DNA from 2 places in the Ornithinicoccus sp. genome. Region 1 is predicted to be linked to the other one. Evidence: riboswitches for the same ligand, from Rfam matches in the RefSeq annotation. Region 1 holds a riboswitch; the other holds the start of a gene.

What was found. Region 1 has a riboswitch for S-adenosylmethionine ahead of AC1QRC_RS05155 (flavin reductase family protein). Riboswitches for the same ligand answer to the same signal wherever they lie in the genome.
Region 2: it holds a riboswitch for S-adenosylmethionine, as region 1 does, so the genes downstream of both, AC1QRC_RS02350 (LLM class flavin-dependent oxidoreductase) here and AC1QRC_RS05155 (flavin reductase family protein) in region 1, are expected to answer to the same signal.

Annotation. Positions count from the first base shown of each region.
Region 1 is NZ_CM169976.1:983,867-988,242, forward strand. Features, by position in the region: gene AC1QRC_RS05145 (DinB family protein) at 1-189, shown strand, start outside; gene sfnG (dimethylsulfone monooxygenase SfnG) at 214-1,401, opposite strand; gene AC1QRC_RS05155 (flavin reductase family protein) at 1,403-1,948, opposite strand; SAM riboswitch class I at 2,148-2,238, opposite strand; gene AC1QRC_RS05160 (hypothetical protein) at 2,350-3,045, opposite strand; gene sigK (ECF RNA polymerase sigma factor SigK) at 3,119-3,682, shown strand; gene AC1QRC_RS05170 (anti-sigma factor) at 3,679-4,376, shown strand, end outside.
Region 2 is NZ_CM169976.1:445,798-450,173, reverse strand. Features, by position in the region: gene AC1QRC_RS02360 (alpha/beta fold hydrolase) at 1-155, shown strand, start outside; SAM riboswitch class IV at 201-316, shown strand; gene AC1QRC_RS02355 (LLM class flavin-dependent oxidoreductase) at 342-1,478, shown strand; SAM riboswitch class IV at 1,876-1,990, shown strand; gene AC1QRC_RS02350 (LLM class flavin-dependent oxidoreductase) at 2,232-3,470, shown strand; gene AC1QRC_RS02345 (NtaA/DmoA family FMN-dependent monooxygenase) at 3,499-4,376, shown strand, end outside.

The DNA of each region.
Region 1 (4,376 bases):
GAGACCGACCGGCACGCCGGTCAGGCCGACATCGTGCGCGAGATGATCGACGGGCAGGTCGGCCTCCTGCCCGGCCGGGAGAACCTCCCCGGCGGCGACGCGCAGTGGTGGGCCGACTACGTCGCACGCCTCGAGCAGGCGGCCCGCGACGCCGGGCGGCAGGAGGAGGCCGGTGGCGGGACCGGGTAGGACCCGGCGTCCGCGCCGGCCGGCTCAGCCGACGAGGGCGGGGTCCGGGGTGCGCTCCGCCGACGCCTCGGCATACGGCTCCTGTGCCTCCAGTTCCCGCACCAGCGGGATCACCTGCTCCCCGAATCGCTCGACGTCCTCGCGCACGTGCAGGAAGCCCAACAGCACCAGGTCGACCCCGGCACGCTTGTAGTCCACGATCCGCCGGGCCACCTGTGCGGGAGTGCCGATCAGACCGGTGCGGAAGCCGTCGTTGTACTGCACCAGGTCCTTGAACTCACTGTCGGCCCACATCCCCTTCTTGTCCGAGGTGGCCGCGCCGGCCTGCTTCACCGCGTTGCCGAAGTCGTTGACCTTGTCGACGTCGGCCTTGGCGATGACCTCCTCGACGACGCCGCGGGCCTCGTCCTCGGTGTCCCGCACGACGGCGAAGCCGTTGATGCCAAAGCGCACCCTGCGACCGTGCGCGGCGGCCTGGCCACCGACGTCCTCGATCTGCTCGGCGGCTCCCTCGACAGTGTTGCCGTTCATGAAGTACCAGTCGGACAGGCGGCCGGCCATGGCCCGAGCCGAGGTGGAGTTGCCGCCCTGGAACACCTCCGGCTGCAGTCGCGGCTGGGGCCGGAAGGTGACGTCGCGGGTCCGGTAGAAGTCGCCGCGGTAGGTGAAGTCGTCCTCGGCCCACAGCCCGCGCAGCACCTCGATGAACTCCTCGGCGCGACGGTAGCGCTCCTCGTGGTCCAGCCAGGGCAGGCCCAGGTCCGTGTACTCCTTCTTGAACCACCCGGAGACGACGTTGAGGCAGAACCTGTTGTCGTGCAGGTCCTGTGCGGTGGCACCGAGCTTGGCCAGCACGGTCGGCGGCCACTGTCCCGGGTGGACCGCGGCGATGACCTTGAGACGTTCGGTGGCGGACAGCAGCCCCAGGGAGAAGGAGACCGACTCGTGCTGGGCGTCGGCCCCGTAGGAGGCCAGGTACCGCACCTGGGTCAGGGCGTAGTCGAAGCCGACCCGTTCGGCGGCGCGGGCCACATCGAGGTTGTAGTCCGGCGTGTGGTTGGTCCGCTGGTCGATGGTCGAGACCACCAGGCCACCCGAGACGTTGGGGACCCAGTAGGCGAAGGCGAGCGGGTCGGACCCCGGCTGGCCCGTGGTGGGGGCTGTCGCGGCGGGGGCTGCCGTGCTCGGGCGGTCGGTCGTGTCGTCGGTCATGTCAGGCTCCGATCGTGGTGGGCAACGGGGTGAACCGGCCGGCGTGGTGCACCAGGGGATTGCCGGCCGAGGAGACGGCGTGCTCGACCCGGGCGATCGCGACGAAACTGTCGCCGGCGTCGACCAGGTCGTGGATCCGGGTGATGAGTCGTGCGGTGCTCCCGTGGACCGCTGGCAGCCCGTGGTCGTCGTAGGACCATGCGCCGTCGTCGACGAAGCGCTTGCTGCGGTCGCGGGCGAAGCGGTCGGCCAGCTGCTGCTGGTCCTCGCCGAGCAGGTGCAGGGCTGCGCGCTGGGTCTGCGCGATGGTCACGAGGGAGGAGGAGGTCTTGGCGACGTTGAACGACACGAGCGGCGGGGACAGCGACACCGACACGACGGAGATCGCGGTGAAGCCGACGGGGCCCCGGGAGCCGGAGCCGGTGACGACCCATGCGCTGGCGGCGGCCCGCGCGAAGGTGCCCCGTAGGTCCACCACCGGTGGGGTGGGCTCCGCTGGTGGCGCGGCGTGGGGTCGGGCAAGGGTGGGGGACAGGCTGATGGTCATGGCGTACTCCTGGAATCAGGTGCGTGCAGGGGGCCCGGGTCGGGCCAGGCGAGAGGGTGATGCGGTGCGTGGCGAAGCTGCGAACGGCGGTCTGGCGCGTCAGGGACGACAGGCGCTGACCGCCCGGCGCATCAGGTCGACGGTGCGACGCAGGTGCGGGGCGTGGGCCGCGCGAGGGCGCTGATGGTGCTGCACGATTCCTCCATCGATCCTGGCGTGAGCACCTGCCCCGCCGGGGGTGGTTGCTGCGGCGTCAACGAGCCAGGTCTCTCGGCCGCTCTGGATGGGTGACGCCAGTCGATCACAGGATCTTCGGTCCTGTCAATCGAGAGATCTGGTCGGCCGCAGGATCAGCGGGCTTGGCGTGGTGGTTCGGCGGCACCGGAGTCGAGTGCAGCGCGTCAGCGTGCTGCGACGTCATCATGCATTGACGTCAGCCTGCCGGCACGCGCAGGTGGACGGCGCGGAGCAGGGTGAACGGTCCCGGCAGCGGGAGCCGGATGCCGGTGAGGGCCTCGGCCGCGGTCAGGCCGACCGCCAGGTCGGGGTCCGGGTCCGGGCCCAGGATCTCCGCGCTCCGCCGCGACGCTCGCCGCCCGCAGGGCGCCGAGCAGAGGGGCTGCGGCGGGTGGTGCGTCGGCGGGTGACGCGTGGGTGCGTGCGGCGTCGGCGGGTGCGGTGTCGGCGGGTGCGGTCTGGGCGGGCAGGTCGTGCTCCTCTGCGGTCTCCCCGTCCACGGCCGAAGTGACGGTGACCCCCCGCGTCGGGTCCCACCGCACGACGACAGCCACCCCGCCCAGCGAGAGCGGGTCGGCCAGGAGCGCGATGTCGGTGCCGACCGGCTCCAGCACGACGGCGCCGCCCAGGGCCGGGATGAGCCCCGTCACGGGGTCGGATCCCTCGGTGCTGTTGCGCCGGACGATGCTGGCCAGGCGGGTCCGGGAGGGCGTCGCCCGACGCAGGTGCACGACCTCGCCGACCCGGTAGTGGTCCCGCCCCCGCACCCAGATCGCGCAGCCGGAGGTGCGCAGTGGCGCGGCCCAGCGGTGCACCAGCGACCGGTAGTGGGCGAGGGCTTCGTCCATCTCGCCGGTCATGGTCACACCGTAGTGCCCCGCCCGACCCTCCTTCTCCCGGACGAGGGCCCCGCCATGGGGCAGGATGGGGGCGATGCGAGGTGACCAGGACGGCCCGGCCCTGGCGACGCGACTGGTCGCCGTGGCTCGTGGTGACCAGGCGGCCTTCGCCGACCTCTATGACTCGACGGCGCCCCGGGTTTACGGACTGGTGCTGCGCGTCCTGCGGGACCGGTCCCAGGCCGAGGAAGTCACCCAGGAGGTGTTCCTACAGGTGTGGCGGACGGCGAGCTCCTTCGACCCCGACCGGGGCAGCGCGATCTCCTGGCTGCTGACGCTGGCGCACCGCCGCGCGGTCGACCGGGTGCGCTCCGTCGTGGCCCAATCCGCGAGGGACGACGCCTACGAATCACAGCGGACCACGCCCCCGTTCGACGTCACCGCGGAGGCGGTCGAGGAACGAATGGAGGCGACTCGGGTGCGTGACGCGCTCGGGGAACTCACCCCGGCCCAGCGGGCGGCCATCGAACTCGCGTACTTCGAGGGCCTCACCCACCGGGAGGTCGCGGAGCGCCTCGACGTGCCGTTGGGCACGGCGAAGACCCGGATCAGGGACGGGTTGGGCAAGATGCGGGACACGATGGGAGGTGGACAGTGAGCGACCAGGAGCACCGGGGCGCAGACCCCGGCGGGACCCGGGACGGCGATGCCGACCCGGCAGAGCCGACGGTGCACGACCTCGTGGGCGCCTATGTGCTGGATGCCGTCGACGACCGGGAACGCGCCGAGTTCGAGGAGCACCTGGCCTCCTGCCCCGACTGCCGGCGGGAGGTCGCCGAGCTCGCCGACCCCGTGGTCGACCTGAGCGTCGGGCTGGAGGAGGAGCCCCCGGCGGGACTGCGCGCGCGGCTGCTGGAGCAGATCGCGCAGGAGCCTCCGGCCGTGGTCCCGCTGCGGGGCCGGGAGGACGACGCTGACGGTGAGCTCGGCAGCGCCGAGGACTCGGATGCCACCACGGGAGAAGCGGCCGCGGCGGCCGAGCGACGCGCCTGGTGGGTGGGCATCGCGGCGGCGGCAGCCGTCATTGTCGGCGCGGTGGCGGTGACGCAGTGGGTGACCAACGACGTCCCCGCGCCGGTGGTCGTGGCCGAGGACGTGTTGGAAGCCCCGGACGCGGTGCGGCACACCGAGACGCTCGGGGATGTGACCGTCACGGTGGTGACGGCCGCCTCGTTGGACTCGACCGTCTTCGTTGCCGAGGGCATGGAGGAGGCCCCGGAGGGTCAGGACTACCAGCTGTGGTTCGTCCACGAGGACGGCACTGCCGTCTCCGCCGGGCTGATGCCGCGCAC
Region 2 (4,376 bases), 540 kb from region 1:
TCGACCACCACCGGATGTGTGAGCGGGCGGTCGCCGCCGTGCAGGACGGGCGGGGTGTCGTGCGGATCACCGGGGCCGGGCACCTGCCCAACCTGGAGGCTCCCGAGCGGTGGGAGGACGCCGTCGACGAGTTCCTGGACCAGATCAGGGTCTGAGGGCAGGTTGTCGGGCCTGCTCGGCGGGTCGGTATCCTCGGTGCCGGTCGAGAGTTCCGGTGTCCAAGCCCTGGCTGAGCCGGACGGCAACCCTTCCGCATGGTGACGGGGTGCTCCAGGTGATGACCAGGCTGGCCCGCCCGGGTCGGCAAGCACGTATGCCGCTCTCACTCCAGGAGTTCTCAGATGGCCGTCCCGTTGGGTGTCCTCGACCTCGTTCCCGTCAGCAGCGGTGCGACCGCCGCACAGGCGCTGGCCCACAGTCGCGACCTGGTGCGTCGGGCGGAAGAGGCGGGCTATCACCGCTACTGGTTCGCCGAGCACCACCTCAACCCCGGCGTCGTCGGGTCCTCACCCGCCTTGACCATCGCGCTCGCAGCCGGGGACACCAGCCGGATCCGGCTCGGGTCCGGTGCGGTGCTCGCCGGGCACCGCACCGCGCTGTCGATAGCCGAGGAGTTCGCGCTCCTGGCCGCTGCCTTCCCGGGGCGGATCGACCTGGGTCTGGGCCGCTCGGGAGTGCGGCGGGCACCTGGGGTGGGCCAGCCGGCAGGTCCGCCCCCGTCCCCGCCCGCGGTGGCCGAGCACACCACCCCCGAGGGTTTGCTGATCCCGGCGCCGGTGGCGCTCGGGCCGTTGCTGTCCGGGCCCCGGTTCAGCGCCAGCCAGTCCCTGCTCTACCTCGAGGGCTCCCAGCCGGAGGGATATGCCGAGATCGTCACCGCGATCCAGGACATCCTGGGCGGCGCCCTGGAGGTCGAGGGACTCGCTCTCCCCGAGGCCGCCGCCGACACCCCGAGCGACCCCGAGCTGTGGATCCTCGGGAGCTCCAAGGGCGAGTCGGCGGCCCTCGCGGGCACACGGGGCCTGCGCTTCGGCGCGAACTATCACGTGGCGCCCTCCGGGGTCCTGGACGCAGTCAGCCACTATCGCGACAGCTTCGTCCCCGGAGTGGGCCTGGCGGCACCGCACGTCACGGTGTCGGCGGACGTCGTCGTCGCGCCGACCGACGAGGAGGCCGAGCTCCTGGCAGCCGGCTATGGCCAGTGGGTCGCCTCGATCCGCACCGGCCGTGGCGCGATCCCCTACCCGTCCCCGGAGGAGGCTGCGGCTGAACCGCTGCCGGCGGAGGAGGAGGCGCTCGTGGCAGACCGGGTGAGGACGCGATTCGTCGGCAGCCCCGAGCGGGTTGCCGACCAGCTCGCGGTCCTCCAGGCCGCCAGCGGCGCGGACGAGCTGCTCGTCACGACCATCACGCACGACTACGAGGCGCGCGCCCGCTCCTTCGAGCTGCTCGCCGCCGCCTGGCACGCCCGCCCCTAACTCGACCGGACGGGCGGGCTGGCGATCTAGCGGGTGACCGGACGGGTGGTCTGGCGATCTAGCGGGTGGCCGGACGGGTGGTCTGGCGATCTAGCGGGTGGCCGGACAGGTGGTCTCGCGCTGCCGGGCGGCACGCTGTCGGTCTGCCGCATCCTCACGCAACTGTCTCGGCTCCCTGCCATGGGCTGGGTGGCGGGGGTGATCTCCAGGCGACCCGTCTGGTGGCGGGTAGGACCGCCAGACCACCCGTCTGGTGGCGGGTAGGACCGCCAGCCGACCCGTCTGGTGCCGGGTAGGAGCGCCAGACCACCCGTCCGGTCGGGAGTGAGGGAGGTCACGTCGGGGAGATGCATAACGCAGTTGACTTGATCAACCAAGGTTGTGTTATGTTCATCTCGGTCATGAGCCCCAGCGTCAAGCCCTGGCTTGCTGGGCGGCAACCCTCTCTCGCAGTGGGGTGCTCCAGGTGAGGACCGGGCCGTTCGCAAGACCGCGATCGGCAAGTGCGACACCCACGGAGGTCCCTCCCTTGAAGACGGTCACCCCGGACCCGCAGCACGTCCGGACCTCGTTCGTCCCCCGCGGCATGACTCTCCTCGCGACCGCCGCGCGCCCCGAGATGCCCTCGGTGCGCGCGCGCAGTTGTTGTCGCTGAGCGACCCGCGCCCCGCACCGCCTCCGCACCAGCCCCGGGGACCCGCTCCCCGCCCAGCCCGGTCCGACGACGGACCAGCCTCCCTCCAGGAGTTTCCCTTGAGTTCTGTCCTGCCTACCCCCGAATCCCCGCTCCACCTCGCCGTGGCGCTCGACGGCACCGGGTGGCACCCCGCCTCCTGGCGCCGCGCCGGTGCCCGCGCCACCGAGGTCTTCGGCGGCCGCTACTGGGCCGACCAGGCCCAGGTCGCCGAGCGCGGTCTGCTCGACTTCCTGACCATCGAGGACTCCCTCGGCCCGCAGTCCCCGACGCCGTTGGGCAGCGGGCAGGGTCCGGACCCCAGCCGGCTGCAGGGCCGGCTGGACGCCTCGCTCCTCGCCAGTTGGGTCGCCACCCGGACCGAGCGGATCGGCATCGTCCCGACCATCACGACGACGCACACCGAGCCGTTCCACGTCTCCAAGAACCTGGCCACGCTGGACCACGTCAGCCTGGGGCGGGCGGGGTGGCGGGTGCAGACCTCCCCGAGCGCCGGGGACGCCGCCCACTTCGGTCGCCGCCCGGCGCCGTTCGGCGAGGTCCGCGACGTGCAGCAGCTGCACTCGCCGGAGGCCCAGGCCGCGTTGCGGGCGCTGTTCGAGGAGGCCGCCGACGTCATCGAGGTGGTGCGCCAGCTCTGGGACAGCTGGGAGAAGGACGCCGAGATCCGGGACGTCGCGACGGGCCGGTTCATCGACCGGGACAAGCTGCACTACATCGACTTCGAGGGCGAGTTCTTCTCGGTCAAGGGCCCCTCGATCACGCCGCGTCCACCGCAGGGCCAGCCGGTGGTGACCGCGCTCGGTCACCAGCGGATCCCCTACGAACTGGCCGCCCGGGGCGCCGACGTCCTCTTCGTGACCCCCCAGGACGACGAGGACGCGGCGGCGATCCTGAGCGAGGTGCGGGAGATCGAGGCCCTGCACCGCACCAGTGAGACCCCATTGCTCGTCTTCGCCGACCTGGAGGTGGCGCTGACCACTCCCGAGCACGGCGACGGGCCAGCGCGGCTGGCGGCGCTCAACGACCTGGCCGGCGCGGAGCACCGCTCCGACGCCCTCGTCCTCGCGTGCGACCCGACGGAGCTCGCCGACCTGACGGAGCGCTGGCACGCCCTCGGCTATGCGGGGTTCCGTCTCCGGCCGATCGAGCACGCCGTCGACCTGCCCGCGATCACCGGGGCCCTCGTCCCGGCGCTGCAGCGAGCCGGGCTGTTCCGCACGACCTACGCCGACACCACCCTGCGCGAGCGGCTCGGACTGCCCGTTGCGGTCAACCGCTACGCCACCGCGTCCTGACCACCCCGACACGAAAGAGACGCCTGACATGAGCACACCCCTCAAGCAGGTCATCCTCGGGGCGCACTTCCCCGGGGTGAACAACACGACCGTCTGGAGCGACCCCCGCTCCGGCAGCCACATCGAGTTCGACTCCTTCCGCCGGTTCGCCCAGACCGCCGAGCGCGGACACCTGGACTTCCTCTTCCTGGCCGAGGGCCTCCGGCTCCGGGAGCAGCGCGGGCTGATCCACGACCTCGACGTCGTCGGCCGGCCGGACACCCTCCCGGTGCTGGCCGCGCTGGCCGGCGTCACCGAGCACCTCGGCCTGGTCGGCACCATCAACGCCACGTTCAACGAGCCCTACGAGCTGGCCCGCCAGTTCGCCACCCTGGACCTGCTCTCCGACGGCCGGGCGGCGTGGAACGTGGTGACCAGCTCGGACGCCTTCACCGGTGAGAACTTCCGTCGCGGCGGCTACCTGGACCGCGAGCTGCGCTACGACCGGGCCGAGAGCATCGTCGCTGCGGCCCGGCACCTGTGGGACTCCTGGCAGGCCGACGCCGTGGTCGCTGACCCGGAGACGGGCCGCTTCCTGGCAGACGGCACGGTCGGGGAGTTCGCCTACCGCTCCGCGCACTTCGACATCGCCGGCCACTTCAACGTGCCGCGCACGCCCCAGCAGCACCCCGTCATCTTCCAGGCGGGGGACTCCGACGGTGGCCGGGAGTTCGCCGCGCGCACCGCCGACGCGATCTTCACCCGTCACGGGACGCCCGAGGCCGGCCGGGCCTTCTACCGGGACATCAAGGCCCGGCTGTCCCGCTACGGGCGCGGTCCGGACGAGCTGAAGGTCCTGCCGGGGGTCACCTTCGTGGTCGGGGACACCGACGAGGAGGCGGCCGAGCTCGCGGCCGACATCCGGCG